2 linked regions of the Rhizobium sp. N324 genome follow. The protein of the gene in region 2 interacts with the protein of the main gene of each other region in a pairwise test. Links are inferred from orthologs where the notes say so. Each region holds a gene or a part of one and is shown on either strand. Other genes may lie near its edges.

Region 1 (6,920 bases), 590 kb from region 2 along the record:
GATGGCTTTTTTGAAGCGCCGCCGCAAGAAATTCAGACTGCGATCAAGGACGTTTGATCAATTGACGCGCTCGATACAGAAGTCGATCACTTCCATCAGGGAGGATTTCCATACCGTATCGGGAAGAGGCGCAAGCGCGTCCCTTGCGATCGTGCCGTAATGGATCGCCCGGCCGATCGTGTCGGCAAGCGTGCCGTATTTGGTGATCAGCCCCAGCGCTTTTTCGAGGTTGGCGTCGGTGCTGTTGCCGGCTTCGATCGCATCGCGCCAGAAGGCGCGCTCGTCCTCGGTACCGCGGCGATAGGCGAGGATGACGGGCAGGGTGATCTTGCCTTCGCGGAAATCGTCGCCGACATTCTTGCCGAGATCGGCGGCCTTGCCGCCGTAGTCGAGCGCGTCGTCGACCAGCTGGAAGGCGAGCCCCAGATTCATGCCGTAGGATTTCAGCGCGTTGCGGCCGGATTTGCCGGCTTCGGCGACGATCGGCCCGACTTCCGCGGCGGCGGCAAACAGTGCCGCCGTCTTGGCGCGGATGACGGAGAGATAATCGTCCTCGGTCGTCTCCATGTTCTTGGCGACGGAAAGCTGCAGCACTTCGCCTTCGGCGATGATGCAGGCGGCGGAAGACAGGACGTCGAGCGCATCGAGCGAGCCGACATCGACCATCATGCGGAAAGCCTGTCCGAGCAGGAAGTCGCCGACCAGCACGCTTGCCTGGTTGCCCCAGATCATCCGCGCCGTCGATTTGCCGCGGCGCAGGTCGCTTTCGTCGACGACGTCGTCATGCAGCAGCGTTGCGGTGTGCATGAACTCGACCGAGGTGGCGAGCTTGATGTGGTTTTCGCCGCGATAGTCGAACAGCGAGGCGGCCGCCAGCGTCAGCATCGGCCGCAGCCGTTTGCCGCCTGAGGAGATCAGATGGTTCGCCACTTCGGGGATCATCTGCACGTCGGAGCCGGCCTTGGACAGAATGAGCTGGTTCACCCGCTCCATATCCGCCCTGGTGAGATCGACCAATGGCTTGATGGATGCCAGTTTGTTTTTGCTTTCTTCAAGCGGTATGACCACGCCCAACGACCCGGACTCCTGTTCATTCTTTGCATCTGACAATAGAAAGGGGCGATGGACGCGGCAAGGGGTGAATTGTCGCGCAGGGCGAAATTGGAAGGAAAACGACGGCAAATGCATGAACTTATCCGCGCCAACGACCCCGTTCTGCTGTCCTTTGCCGAGAGCTTGATGAAGGATGCCGGAATTCACTGCTTCATCGCCGATCAGGGCATGAGCGTGCTGGAAGGTTCGCTCGGCATGCTGCCGCGCCGCCTGCTGGTGGATGAGGAGATGGCCGATCAGGCCCGCCGCATCCTGATCGACGCCGGACTCGGCGGCGAATTGCGCGACAGGACGTGAGCGGGGATGACCGGCGAGCCTGGCCAAACCATCGATGCCTTTCATCGCGGCGCCTTCCACCTGGTGCAGCCGAAGGGCAGGGGCCATCGCGCCGGCATGGATGCGATGCTGCTGGCCGCTCTCGTCGCCGATGATCGCGCCGTCAGGGTCGCCGATCTCGGCGCCGGTGCCGGTGCGGCCGGTCTGGCCGTCGCCTCGCGGCTTGCCGATGCTGAGGTGGTGCTGTTCGAGCGGTCGGCCGAAATGGCCGATTATGCCCGCCGCAGCATTCTCCTGCCGGAAAATGCCCATCTTGCCGCCCGCCTCAGTGTCGTCGAGGCCGATGTGACGCTGACCGCCAAGGCACGCAACGATGCCGGCCTCATCGATGAGAGTTTCCACCACGTCATCATGAACCCGCCCTTCAACGACGCCGGCGACCGGCGCACGCCCGATGCGCTGAAGGCCGAGGCCCATGCGATGACTGACGGTCTGTTTGAAAGCTGGATCCGCACGGCGGGCGCGATCATGATCCCCGGCGGGCAATTGTCGCTGATCGCCAGACCCGAATCGATCGCCGAGATCGTTATTGCCTGCGGCCGGCGCTTCGGCGGCATCGAAATCACCGCCATCCATCCGCGCCCCGGTGAAAGCGCCGTGCGTATCCTGGTGACGGGTATCAAGGGCTCGCGGGCGCGGCTGTCGATACGCGCGGCCCTCATCATGCATGAAGAGGGCAGCCACAAGTTCTCCCCTCTCGTCGATGATTTCAACAATGGCCGGGCGGCCTATGCCAGGCTTCGATTGTCAGCAGCTAGAGCATGATGCCGAAAAGTGTGAGCGGTTTTCGGACGACATCATGCTCTAACTCTTTAATTGAGAACAGGATTCAGATTTTAGGCCGCCGGGCCTAAAATCATCCTGTTCTAGCCGGTGACGAAGTCGAAGAGCAGCTTGACGTTCAGCCCGGCAATGACGACCGCGATCAGATAGGCGATGCCGCTCAGCCAGCGGGGTGCCACGAGTTCGCCCATCTTGGCCTTGCTGGCGGTGAACATCACAAGCGGGAAGACGGCGAAGGAAAGCTGCAGGCTGAGCACCACCTGGGTGAGGATCAAAAGCTCGGCCGTGCCCTTGTCGCCATACCAGATGGTGACGATCGCCGCCGGCACGATGGCGATGGCGCGGGTGATCAGTCGGCGCATCCACGGCTTCAGCCGGATCTTCAGGAAGCCTTCCATGACGATCTGGCCGGCCAGCGTCGCCGTCACCGTCGAGTTGAGGCCGCAGCAGAGAAGCGCGATGCCGAACAGCGTCGGCGCGATGGCGAGACCGAGCAGCGGCGACAGCAGCGAATAGGCGTCGCCGAGTTCGACGACATCGGTCTTCCCGTGCGCATTGAAGGCGGCTGCCGCCAGGATCAGGATCGAGGCGTTGATCAGCAGCGCGAAGCAGAGTGCCACCGTCGAGTCGATCGTCGCATAGGTCAGCGCCTCCTTCTTTTCGGGAACGGTGTGGCCATAGGCCCGCGTCTGGACGATGCCGGAGTGAAGGTAGAGATTGTGCGGCATGACGGTCGCGCCGAGAATGCCGAGCGCCAGATAGAGCATCTCCGGATTGGTGACGATCTCGGTCGTCGGGAAGAAGCCGGTGACGACGGCGCCCCATTGCGGGTCGGCAAGCAGGATCTGCACGCCGAAGCAGACGGCGATGACGCCGAGCAGCGCGATAATGAAGGCCTCGACCCAGCGGAAGCCGAGCTTCTGCAGGAAGAGAATGACGAAGACATCGAGCGCGGTGATCAACACACCGAGTTCGAGCGGGATGCCCATCAAGAGGTTGAGGCCGATCGCCGTTCCGATCACCTCGGCGATATCGGTGGCGATGATGGCGATTTCGGCAAAGGCCCAGAGCGGCACCGAAACCCATTTCGGAAAGGCGTCGCGGCAGGCCTGCGCGAGGTCGCGGCCCGAGGCGATCGCCAGCCGGGCGCAGAGGGATTGCAGCACGATTGCCATCAGGTTGGAAAGCAGCGCCACGGTGAGCAGCGCATAGCCGAATTTCGAGCCGCCGGCGAGCGAGGTCGCCCAATTGCCGGGGTCCATATAGCCGACGGCGACCATATAGCCCGGCCCGGCAAACGCAGCCGCCCGCCGCCATCTGGAGCTGTGACGTCCGGTTCCGACGGTGCGGTAGACGTCCGATAGCGACGCCTCGCCGCGTTCGTGCCGCCAGCCGCTTGTGGCATTCGGGTTCAGGGCGTCCATGCGATTTCCACCTGTTTATCTCAACTGCACTATGCCGGATTAGAATGATAATGCAAGTCATTCGCAATAACAAAATCCATCCGATGTTTTAAGGCCTAATGTTTTCGAGAACGCGGCCATTGCGTTTGTCGTTCCAGCGCATACATGGATGCCGATCGCGGATTGACGATCGGGAAGACCCGAAGCGAAGGATTGAAATGGCCGGATTGTTGAGAAAGCTGCTGCCGAAACGGTTCCGCAAGGACGGCATCACCATTCCGGTCGTCCGGCTGCAAGGGGCGATCGTCAGCGGCGGCGGCCCGTTTCGGCCGGCCCTCAATCTCGCCAATGTCGCCCCGGTTCTGGAAAAGGCCTTCGCCATGAAGGATGCGCCGGCCGTCGCCATCTCGATCAATTCACCGGGCGGCTCGCCCGTCCAGTCCCGGCTGATCTTCACCCGCATTCGCGAGCTCGCCCGCGAGAAGCAGAAGAAAGTGCTGGTCTTCGTCGAGGATGTGGCTGCCTCCGGCGGTTATATGATTGCGCTCGCCGGCGACGAGATCATTGCCGACGCCACCTCGATCGTCGGCTCGATCGGCGTCGTCTCCGGCGGTTTCGGTTTTCCCGAACTCCTGAAGAAGATCGGTGTCGAGCGCCGCGTCTATACCGCCGGCGAAAACAAGGTGATCCTCGATCCGTTCCAGCCGGAAAAGGAAAAGGACATCGAATATCTGAAGAGCCTGCAGCTCGAAATCCATCAGGTCTTCATCTCGATGGTGCGCGAGCGCCGCGCCGGCAAGCTGAGGGACGATGCCGCGGTCTTCTCGGGCCTGTTCTGGAGCGGCACCCGCGGCCTCGAACTCGGCCTCGTCGACGGTCTCGGCGACATGCGCCAGGAGTTGAAGCGGCGCTATGGCCAGAAGACCAGGCTGGAGCTCGTCACCGCCGGCCGCGGCCTGTTCGGCCGCCGAATTCCGGGTGTGTCGCCGGTTTCGTTCGAAGCGGCGGCATCCGGCCTTGCGACAGGGCTTGTCGAAGCGGCCGAAGAAAGAGCATTGTGGAGCCGTTTCGGGCTTTGAGGAAGGCGGAAGAGGGACATGGCGCAGCTTATCACCATCCTGGTGCTGGTCTTCTCGGCCTGGTGGCTCTACCGCCGCTTCGTCTCCGATGCCCGCAAGCTCGCCGAAAAATCCCGCCGCGCCGAAAAGGAACGCCAGACCGGCGCGATCGGTACGCTGGTCAAGGATCCCGTGACCGGGGAATACCGGTTGAAGCGGGATGACGAATAAAATTAAGGGCGTGGCCACGGCTCTGCCCCATCCGCATCCCAGACCCCTCCCCAACCCCTCCCCACAAGGGGAGGGGCTTAACTTGCCGCACCCGCGTTTCAGATATTCGACGTTTCGGGAGGAGCGAGGGGGGCGCTCCGGGTTAGTCCCTCCCCCTTGTGGGGAGGGGTTGGGGAGGGGTCTTAGATCTTGCGATCGCCGCAAAACCCTTGACCCCCGCCGCCCTCCATGGCACCTGTCGCGCCGATAATCCCCATGCAATCGGTGCCGTTTCATGTCAGCCATCCCAGACCATATGAACCCGAAGCGCTCGTTCCAGGCGCTGATCCTGACCCTGCATAGTTACTGGGCGGACAAGGGTTGCGCGGTGCTGCAGCCCTACGACATGGAGGTCGGTGCCGGCACCTTCCACCCGGCCACCACGCTGCGCGCCCTCGGGCCGAAGCCGTGGAAGGCCGCCTATGTGCAGCCGTCGCGGCGCCCGTCCGACGGCCGCTATGGCGAAAACCCGAACCGGCTGCAGCATTATTATCAGTACCAGGTCATCCTGAAGCCGAACCCGCCGAACCTGCAGGAGCTTTATCTCGGCTCGCTCGCGGCAATCGGCCTCGACCCGCTGCTGCACGACATCCGTTTCGTCGAGGACGACTGGGAAAGCCCGACGCTCGGCGCCTGGGGCCTTGGCTGGGAATGCTGGTGCGACGGCATGGAAGTCTCGCAGTTCACCTATTTTCAGCAGGTCTGCGGCATCGAATGCGCGCCGGTCGCCGGCGAACTGACCTACGGTCTCGAGCGTCTTGCCATGTATGTCCAGGGCGTCGACAATGTCTACGACCTGAACTTCAACGGCCGCGAGGGCGACGAGAAGATCAGCTATGGCGACGTCTTCCTGCAGGCCGAGCAGGAATATTCGCGCCACAATTTCGAATTCGCCAATACCGAGATGCTGCATCGCCACTTCGTGGATGCCGAGAAGGAATGCCGGGCGCTGCTCGATGCCGGCGCTCCCGGCGACAACGCCAACCAGCGCCTGCACAAATGTGTTTTCCCGGCCTATGACCAGTGCATCAAGGCCAGCCACGTCTTTAACCTGCTCGATGCCCGCGGCGTCATCTCGGTCACCGAGCGGCAGAGCTATATCCTGCGCGTGCGCACCCTCGCCAAGGCCTGCGGCGAAGCCTTCCTGCTCACCGACGCCGGCGGCGCCAATCTGTCGAAAGAGGCGGCGTGACGCAAAAGCCTGCCAGCCGTATCGTCCATATCAACGGCTGGCCAGGCACCGGGAAGCTGACTGTCGGCCGCTTGCTGGCGAAAAGCCTCGGCGCCCGCCTTGTCGACAATCACATGCTGCTCAATCCGGCCGAAGCGCTTTTCGGCCGCAGCAACCCTCTGCATGCATCGCTGCGTGAGCAGGTTCGGCGAGCGGTTTTCGACCATGCCGCGCGCGCCGATCCGGCCGAAAGCTTCGTCTTTACCGATGCTCTTGCGGATGACGAGCATGATCGTGCGATGTTCTCCTGGTATCCCGATCTGGCGGCCGCCAGAGGCGCGGATCTGGTCGCGGTTCTCCTTGATTGCGCGCCGGAGGAGAATGCCAGGCGTCTCGTTTCGCCGGGCCGATCGGAGGCGCTCAAGCTGACGGATCCGGCGAGGCTGCAACAGCTCCGGGCTACCTATAAACTGTTGCGCGGACTGGCTGAACACACCGTCGAAATTGATACGACGAAGCTCTCGCCGGAAGAGACAGCGGCCCGGATTCTCGCGCAGATCGGTGTTTGACGACAGCCGGGATGCTCACCGACGCCGGCCGCGTCAGTTTCTCGAAAGAGTCGGCGTAAAAGCACCTCGAAAAAATCACCGCTTCCGCGACTGCGCTTCTTTTACGCGAACCGCTCGACTACTATCTTATCGCTGTTTCGATCAGGTATAGATTCGGTCTGTCTTTTGAAGAGCGGTATTCTTTATTTTAAAATCGCGTTTGAAAACTGCGCAGCCC
Region 2 (7,002 bases):
CAGGTCGAAGCGGCGATCCGCAAGAACATGGACCTGTCTCCGTCGGGCATCCGCCGCCATCTCGACCTCAACAAGCCGATCTACGCCAAGACCTCCGCCTACGGCCATTTTGGCCGAAAGGCCGGCCGTGACGGCTCGTTCTCCTGGGAGCGCACCGATCTGGTGAAGGCGCTCAAGGAAAGCCTGAAGGCCTGAGATAAAGCATGACGGATATGGAACGCCGCGGCCGGGCGACCGAAGCCTTTTTCGGTCGCCGCAAGGGCAAGGCCCTGCGTGAACATCAGGCCGAGACGCTGAACAGTCTGCTGCCGGCATTCCTTATCGATCTCTCAGCGGCTCCGCTGGAGCCGCTGACATCCCTTTTTGCGGCTCCGGTCGAAAGATTGCGGCTGGAAATCGGTTTCGGCGGCGGCGAACACCTGATCCACCGCGCCCTGGAAAGACCGTCCACCGGCTTTATCGGCGTCGAACCCTTCGTCAATTCCATGCAGAAGCTGCTGTCGCGCGTCGGCGAGACGGGCGCGCGCAATATCCGCGTCTATAATGACGACGCGACCCAATTGCTCGACTGGCTGCCGGACGCCTCGCTCGACCAGATCGACCTGCTCTATCCCGACCCCTGGCCGAAGCGGAAGCACTGGAAACGGCGCTTCGTCTCGAAGACCAATCTCGACCGCTTTCATCGCGTGCTGAAGCCCGGCGGCCTGTTCTGCTTCGCCTCCGACATCGATACCTATGTCAACTGGACGCTGCTCAAATGCCGCGACCATGGCGGCTTCGACTGGATGGCCGACAATGCCTCGGATTGGCTGACGCCTTATGAGGGCTGGCCGAGCACACGCTACGAGGCCAAGGCCCGACGCGAGGGCCGGTCTTCGGCCTATCTGACGTTCAGGAAGATCTGAGTTTCAACGGCGGCTAAAGGGCAATAGTGACGGGCGTGCCGTGTGGCCCCCTCATCCGACCCTGCGGGCCACCTTCTCCCCGCTGGGGAGAAGAGGGAGATTGCCGCTTCGCTATCGCCCCAATTGGACGGAGCGCCTTTAAGCGGAGAGTTCGGTTGGGCAGTGTCTGCGCGCCTTGCCTCCTCTTCTCCCCAGCGGGGAGAAGGTGGCCCGAAGGGTTGGATGAGGGGGCCACACGGCACAGCACGAACGACGATTAGCCTATCCTCACGCAGCCTCCGCAGCGAAATCGAATAAGCGATAGTGCACCGCAAGAGCGGCACAACGCGCCAGGCACTATCTTGACGGTCAGTGCAGGCTGACCGTCTTAAGTTCGTCTTCGGCAGCCTTGAAGAAGGTGCTGGAGCGGTTGTCCGTCAGAAGAATCGGTGTTCCGTCGGCGCCGAACAGTGCCCAGAGATCGACGTTCGGATCGATATCCGGCGCCTCGGGGAAGCATTTGGCGACCTCTTCGGTGCGCATTTTTCTGATATAGGCGACCTCGCCGCTGCCGATGTGGGCAAGCTCGGATTTGGTCAAGTGAGACGTGGCTTCTTTCATCAACATTCCTGTTCCTCCGGAAGAAGGGACCAACGGTTCGACAAACCGTTGTGCTACTGTGAGACCGAAATGTTAATTTTCTTGACCATGCGCGCCGGCTCCGGGCGAATTAGATCGACGGAGAGCAGACCGTTCTTCAGACCGGCGCCGAGCACCTGCATGCCGTCGGCAAGAACAAAGGTGCGCTGGAACTGACGGGCGGCGATGCCGCGATAGAGATAGTCCCGTTCCCCCTGCTCGACCTGACGGCCGCGAATCAGAAGCTGGTTCTCCTCGATGGAAACATCCAGTTCCTCCTCGGCGAAGCCGGCGACAGCGAGCGTGATGCGCAGACGTTCCGGCGCGCCGCTGTCGGCGCCGATGCGTTCGATATTGTAGGGCGGATATCCGTCGCTTGCCTTGGAAATGCGCTCCAGCGTCTTTTCCATGGCATCGAAGCCCAGAAGCAACGGGCTGGCAAAAGGGGTAATGCGGCTCATCTCTTTTCAAGTCCTTGATGCAAGCGACCATCCCGGACCTTAAGGGCAGCATCCGGATGCCGCTAATATGGGGACAGCACCCCGGCGCTGCAAGACGCAGGCGACGTCTCGGCGCCACCCGCAATTTCAAGGTGACGGCCGGGGCTGCTTGACAAAGCGCCTGCTGCCTCGCATCAACACGTGCCGGCGCGCAATGTGCCGATTTGCGACGAGAAATGAAGAAAACGGTGCATTGGATGGCAGGCGCAAGAAAGATCATCATCGACACGGATCCCGGTCAGGACGACGCGGCCGCCATCATGCTGGCCTTCGGCAGCCCCGACGAGCTCGATGTGCTGGGGATCACCACCGTCGCCGGCAATGTGCCGTTGGCGCTGACCAGCCGCAATGCGCGCATCGTCTGCGAACTCTGCGGCCGGACGGAGACCAAGGTTTTTGCCGGCGCCGACGCGCCGATCGCCCGCAAGCTGGTGACCGCCGAACATGTGCACGGCAAGACCGGCCTCGACGGTCCTGAACTCAGCGAGCCGACGATGGCGCTGCAGCCCGGCCATGCCGTCGACTTCATCATCGAGGCGCTGCGGCGTGAGGGCGAAGGCACCGTGACGCTCTGCACGCTCGGGCCTCTCACCAATATCGGCTTGGCCTTGCAGAAGGCGCCCGACATCGCCCCGCGCATCCGCGAACTGGTGATGATGGGCGGCGGCTTCTTCGAGGGCGGCAACATCACGCCGGCGGCCGAATTCAATATCTATGTCGACCCCGAGGCCGCCGATATCGTCTTCCGCTCAGGCGTGCCGATCGTGATGATGCCGCTCGACGTGACGCACCAATTGCTGACCCGCAAGGACCGGGTGAAGCGCATGGCCGAGATCGGCACGGCGCCGGCAAAGGCGATGGTCGAGATGCTGGAATTCTTCGAGCGCTTCGATATCGAGAAATACGGCTCCGACGGCGGGCCGCTGCATGACCCGACCGTGATCGCTTACCTCTTGAAGCCGGAGCTTTTCCAGGGCCGGGACTGCAATGTCGCGATCGAGGTCCAATCCGAACTCACCATCGGCATGACGGTGGTCGACTGGTGGCATGTGACGGATCGAAAGCGCAATGCGAAGGTGATGCGTCATGTCGATGCGGACGGTTTCTTCGATCTTCTGATCGAACGCGTCGCCCGCATCTGATCTTTTGGTTTTCCTTCTCTCACACAAGAGAAGGAAAACAACTTCAGGCGTCCTTCTCGTCGAAGACGGAATTGCTTTCGGCTTCGGCCGCCTTCGGGCCGCCCTTGGCGACGCCGACCATGGCCGGGCGCAACACGCGCTCGCCGATGGAAAAGCCTGCCTGCACGACCTGGACGACGGTGTTGTTCGGCACCTCGGGGTTCGGCACCTCGAACATCGCCTGATGGAAATTCGGGTCGAACTTCTGGCCGACCGGCTCCAGCTTGCGAACGCCGTGGCGCTCGAGCGCCGAGAGCATGGCACGCTCAGTCATCTCCACGCCCTCGATCAGGGTGGTCAGGCCGGCATCGGCCGCGTCCTTGACCTCCGGCGGGATGGCATCCAGCGCCCGGCGCAGATTGTCCGAGACGGCCAGCATGTCACGCGCGAAACCGGCGACGGAATAGGACTTGGCGTCCTTGACCTCACGCTCGGTGCGGCGGCGCAGATTGTCCATTTCGGCGGCAAGGCGCAGATAGCGATCGCGCAGCTCGCCGTTTTCGGCTTTCAGAAGCTCGAGTGCATCAGGCTGGGGGGCCTCTTCCTGCGCGATATCGTTCTCGACGTAGGCGGCAGCGTCGGCTGCGGCATCGGCCGCAGTTGCGTCAGGTCCGTTTTTCGTCGTGTCATCGGTCATGACGGTCTCCGGTGGGTGTCTTCAGATGCGCCCGATATCGAGGTTTGACCGGAAAAAATCAAGTCTGCGTGACAAAGAAGCGAAAATTCCGCGGTCTTCCTCAAAGTGGCGTCAAAGCGGATTGCGCGAAAGCCGGGAGACGAGCTGGGCCGTGTAATCAACCATCGGCACGATGCGGGAATAATTGAGCCGCGTCGGGCCGATGACGCCGACGGCGCCGACGATCCGATCGTCATCGTCACGATAGGGCGCGACGATCAGCGACGAGCCGGACAGCGAGAAGAGCTTGTTTTCCGAGCCGATGAAAATGCGCACGCCCGAGCCGGTTTCGGCCAGATTGAGGATCTCGATCAGGCTGTCCTTCTTTTCGAGATCGTCGAACAGCAGCCGCAGCCGGTCGAGATCCTCGGCGCCGGCAAGGCCTTCAAGCAGGTTGGCGCGGCCGCGGATGATCAGCTGCGCCGGCTTGCCCTCATCAGGGCTGCCGGCCCAGACGGCGATGCCGCGCTCGACGAGATCACGCGACAGGGCGTCGAGCTCGTGACGGACGTTATCCTTCAGCTGGCTCAATTGTTTGCGCAGCTCCGGCAGGGTCTGGCCGGACATGTGGGCGTTGAGAAAATTCGCCGCCTCGGCCAGCTGCGAGGAGGTGACGCCCGCCGGCAGCTCAATGATGCGGTTTTCCACCTGATCGTGATCGCCGACGAGCACGGCCAGCGCCTTTGTCGGCTCCAGCCGGATGAACTCGACATGTTTGAGCACCGGATCGCTTTTCGAGGTGATGACCAGGCCGGCGCCGCGCGAAATGCCCGACAGCATGCGGCTCGCCTCGTTCATCATCGATTCCACCGGATTGCCGCCGCTTTCGGCCCGCACCTGACGGTCGATGCTGGCGCGGTCCTCGGCGGAGAGATCGCCGACCTGCATGAAGGCATCGACGAAGAAGCGCAGGCCGATCTGGGTCGGCAGCCGGCCGGCGCTGATATGCGGCGAATAGATGAGGCCGAGATCTTCGAGATCGCTCATGACGTTGCGCACCGAGGCCGGCGACAGCGACATCGGCAGCAGGCGGGACAGGTTGCGCGAACCGAGCGGCTCGCCACTCTCCAGATAGCCTTCGACGATGCGGCGAAAAATCTCCCTGGAGCGCTCGTCCAGCGCAGCAACGGCATCCGAAACCGATGTCGACCTGATGCCCATGAAGCTTACGAACCCGCGCTGATGATACTTCCCGAAAAGTAAGTCAAACTCGCAGCCGTGGCAAAAGGGAATTTGCAAATGGGCGCCGCCAATCGTAGAAGCGGTCAACAAACCCCAGGAGATAAGAATGCGGCCTTCAGGCAGAAAAATCGACCAGATGCGCAAGGTCTCATTCGAGCGCAATTTTTCCAAGCATGCGGAAGGCTCCTGCCTGGTGAAATTCGGCGATACGCATGTGCTCTGCACGGCCAGCCTCGAAGAAAAGACGCCGCCATGGCTGCGCAATACCGGCAAGGGCTGGGTCACGGCCGAATACGGCATGCTGCCGCGGGCGACCGGCGAGCGCATGAAGCGTGAGGCGGCGGCCGGCAAGCAGGGCGGCCGCACGCAGGAGATCCAGCGGCTGATCGGCCGGTCGCTGCGCGCCGTCGTCGATCTGCAGGCGCTCGGCGAACGCCAGATCACCCTTGATTGCGACGTCATCCAGGCCGATGGCGGCACGCGGACAGCCTCGATCACCGGCGGCTGGATTGCGCTTTACGACTGCCTGAAATGGATGGAAAGCCGCAACATGATCAAGGTCGACCGGGTCCTGAAGGATCATGTCGCCGCCATTTCCTGTGGCGTCTTCGCCAGCCAGCCGGTGATCGATCTCGATTACCTCGAGGATTCCTCGGCCGAGACCGACGCCAACTTCGTCATGACCGGCACCGGCGGGATCGTCGAGATCCAGGGCACGGCCGAAGGCACGCCGTTTAGCGAAGAGGAATTCACCTCGCTGATGGGTCTTGCCAAGAACGGCATCGGCGAACTCGTCGCCCTGCAGAAACAGGCAATTGCGGGATGAACCCCATGCTGGAAGGCATGTTGGAAACGGCGCTCTATGCGCGCGATCTCGATGAGGCCGAGGCGTTCTACGAGAACGTTCTCGGACTCGAAAAGATCACCCGCGCCGCCAACCGGCATGTCTTCTTCCGCTGCGGCCCCGGCGTTCTGCTGATCTTCAATCCCGAGGAAACGGTCAAACCACCGGCGCCCGACGCGCTGCAGGTGCCGCCGCATGGCACGACCGGAGCGGGCCATGCCTGCTTCAGGGTCTCCGGTCGCAACATCGATGCGATGGCCGAACGACTGAAAGCGGCCCGTGTGGCGATCGAATCCGAGGTGCATTGGCCGAATGGCGGCCGCTCGATCTATTTCCGCGATCCCGCCGGCAACAGCCTGGAATGCGCGGAGGCTAAAATCTGGGGCATCGAACAGGATATCTGAATGCGCAAGCTCGAAACGAAGACCATCGTCGTCGCCAGCCACAATGCCGGCAAGATCCGCGAGATCCAGGAATTGATCGGACCGCTCGGCTTCACCGCCAAATCGGCAGCCGAGCTGAATTTCGTCGAACCTGACGAAACCGGCACCAGCTTCGAGGAGAATGCGACGATCAAGGCGGTGGCCTCCGCCAAAACAGCCGGCATGCCGGCGCTTTCGGACGATTCCGGACTGGTGGTCGACGCGCTTGACGGCGATCCCGGCGTCTACACCGCCAATTGGGCGGAGACATCGGACGGCACGCGCGATTTCGACATGGCGATGGCGAAGGTGGAAAAGGCGCTGCAGGATGCGGGCGCGACCAAGCCTGAACAGCGTACCGCGCGTTTCGTCAGCGTGCTCTGCCTTGCCTGGCCGGACGGCCACACGGAACTGTTTCGTGGCGAGGTGGAGGGCAGCGTCGCTTGGCCGCCACGCGGCACCCAGGGCTTCGGCTACGATCCGGTCTTCCAGCCAGAGGGTTACGACATCACCTTCGGGGAAATGAGCAGCGAGGAAAAACACGGCTGGAACATCGGCAAGCCGCAGGCGCTGTCGCACCGGGCGCGCGCCTTCAAACTCTTTGTCGAAACCTGCCTGGAGGCATAAGGTCGCTACGTGGACAATTTCGACACTCCAAGCCCCTCGCGCGACGC

The links.
Region 1: the proteins of grpE (region 2) and AMK05_RS04795 interact in binary tests that used the Escherichia coli proteins (3 or more experiments, as listed by UniProt). The link is inferred for Rhizobium sp. N324 from one-to-one orthologs.

What each region holds. Positions count from the first base shown.
Region 1 is NZ_CP013630.1:1,003,095-1,010,014, forward strand. What follows is about bases 1,487-4,365. They hold AMK05_RS04795 (Nramp family divalent metal transporter), read right to left. Parts: upstream 3,657-4,365; coding sequence 2,316-3,656; downstream 1,487-2,315. Other genes in these bases: AMK05_RS04790 (tRNA1(Val) (adenine(37)-N6)-methyltransferase), read left to right, coding at 1,487-2,214; AMK05_RS04800 (S49 family peptidase), read left to right, coding at 3,854-4,365. Also shown: AMK05_RS04780 (polyprenyl synthetase family protein), read right to left, coding at 58-1,074; AMK05_RS04785 (putative signal transducing protein), read left to right, coding at 1,183-1,410; more of AMK05_RS04790, read left to right, coding at 1,417-1,486; more of AMK05_RS04800, read left to right, coding at 4,366-4,714; AMK05_RS04805 (hypothetical protein), read left to right, coding at 4,733-4,924; AMK05_RS04810 (glycine--tRNA ligase subunit alpha), read left to right, coding at 5,199-6,155; AMK05_RS04815 (AAA family ATPase), read left to right, coding at 6,152-6,703; AMK05_RS04820 (DUF2207 family protein), read left to right, coding at 6,869-6,920. UniProt on the Escherichia coli protein: H(+)-stimulated, divalent metal cation uptake system. Involved in manganese and iron uptake. Can also transport cadmium, cobalt, zinc and to a lesser extent nickel and copper. Involved in response to reactive oxygen.
Region 2 is NZ_CP013630.1:408,731-415,732, reverse strand. What follows is about bases 2,026-4,986. They hold grpE (nucleotide exchange factor GrpE), read right to left. Parts: upstream 3,842-4,986; coding sequence 3,209-3,841; downstream 2,026-3,208. Other genes in these bases: hrcA (heat-inducible transcriptional repressor HrcA), read right to left, coding at 3,953-4,986; AMK05_RS02010 (nucleoside hydrolase), read left to right, coding at 2,221-3,165. In the rest of the region: metK (methionine adenosyltransferase), read left to right, coding at 1-195; tRNA (guanine(46)-N(7))-methyltransferase TrmB, read left to right, coding at 204-905; AMK05_RS02020 (DUF1150 family protein), read right to left, coding at 1,254-1,511; AMK05_RS02015 (Hsp20 family protein), read right to left, coding at 1,559-1,984; more of hrcA, read right to left, coding at 4,987-5,041; rph (ribonuclease PH), read left to right, coding at 5,169-5,888; AMK05_RS01990 (VOC family protein), read left to right, coding at 5,885-6,310; rdgB (RdgB/HAM1 family non-canonical purine NTP pyrophosphatase), read left to right, coding at 6,311-6,955; radical SAM family heme chaperone HemW, read left to right, coding at 6,965-7,002. UniProt on the Escherichia coli protein: Participates actively in the response to hyperosmotic and heat shock by preventing the aggregation of stress-denatured proteins, in association with DnaK and GrpE. It is the nucleotide exchange factor for DnaK and may function as a thermosensor.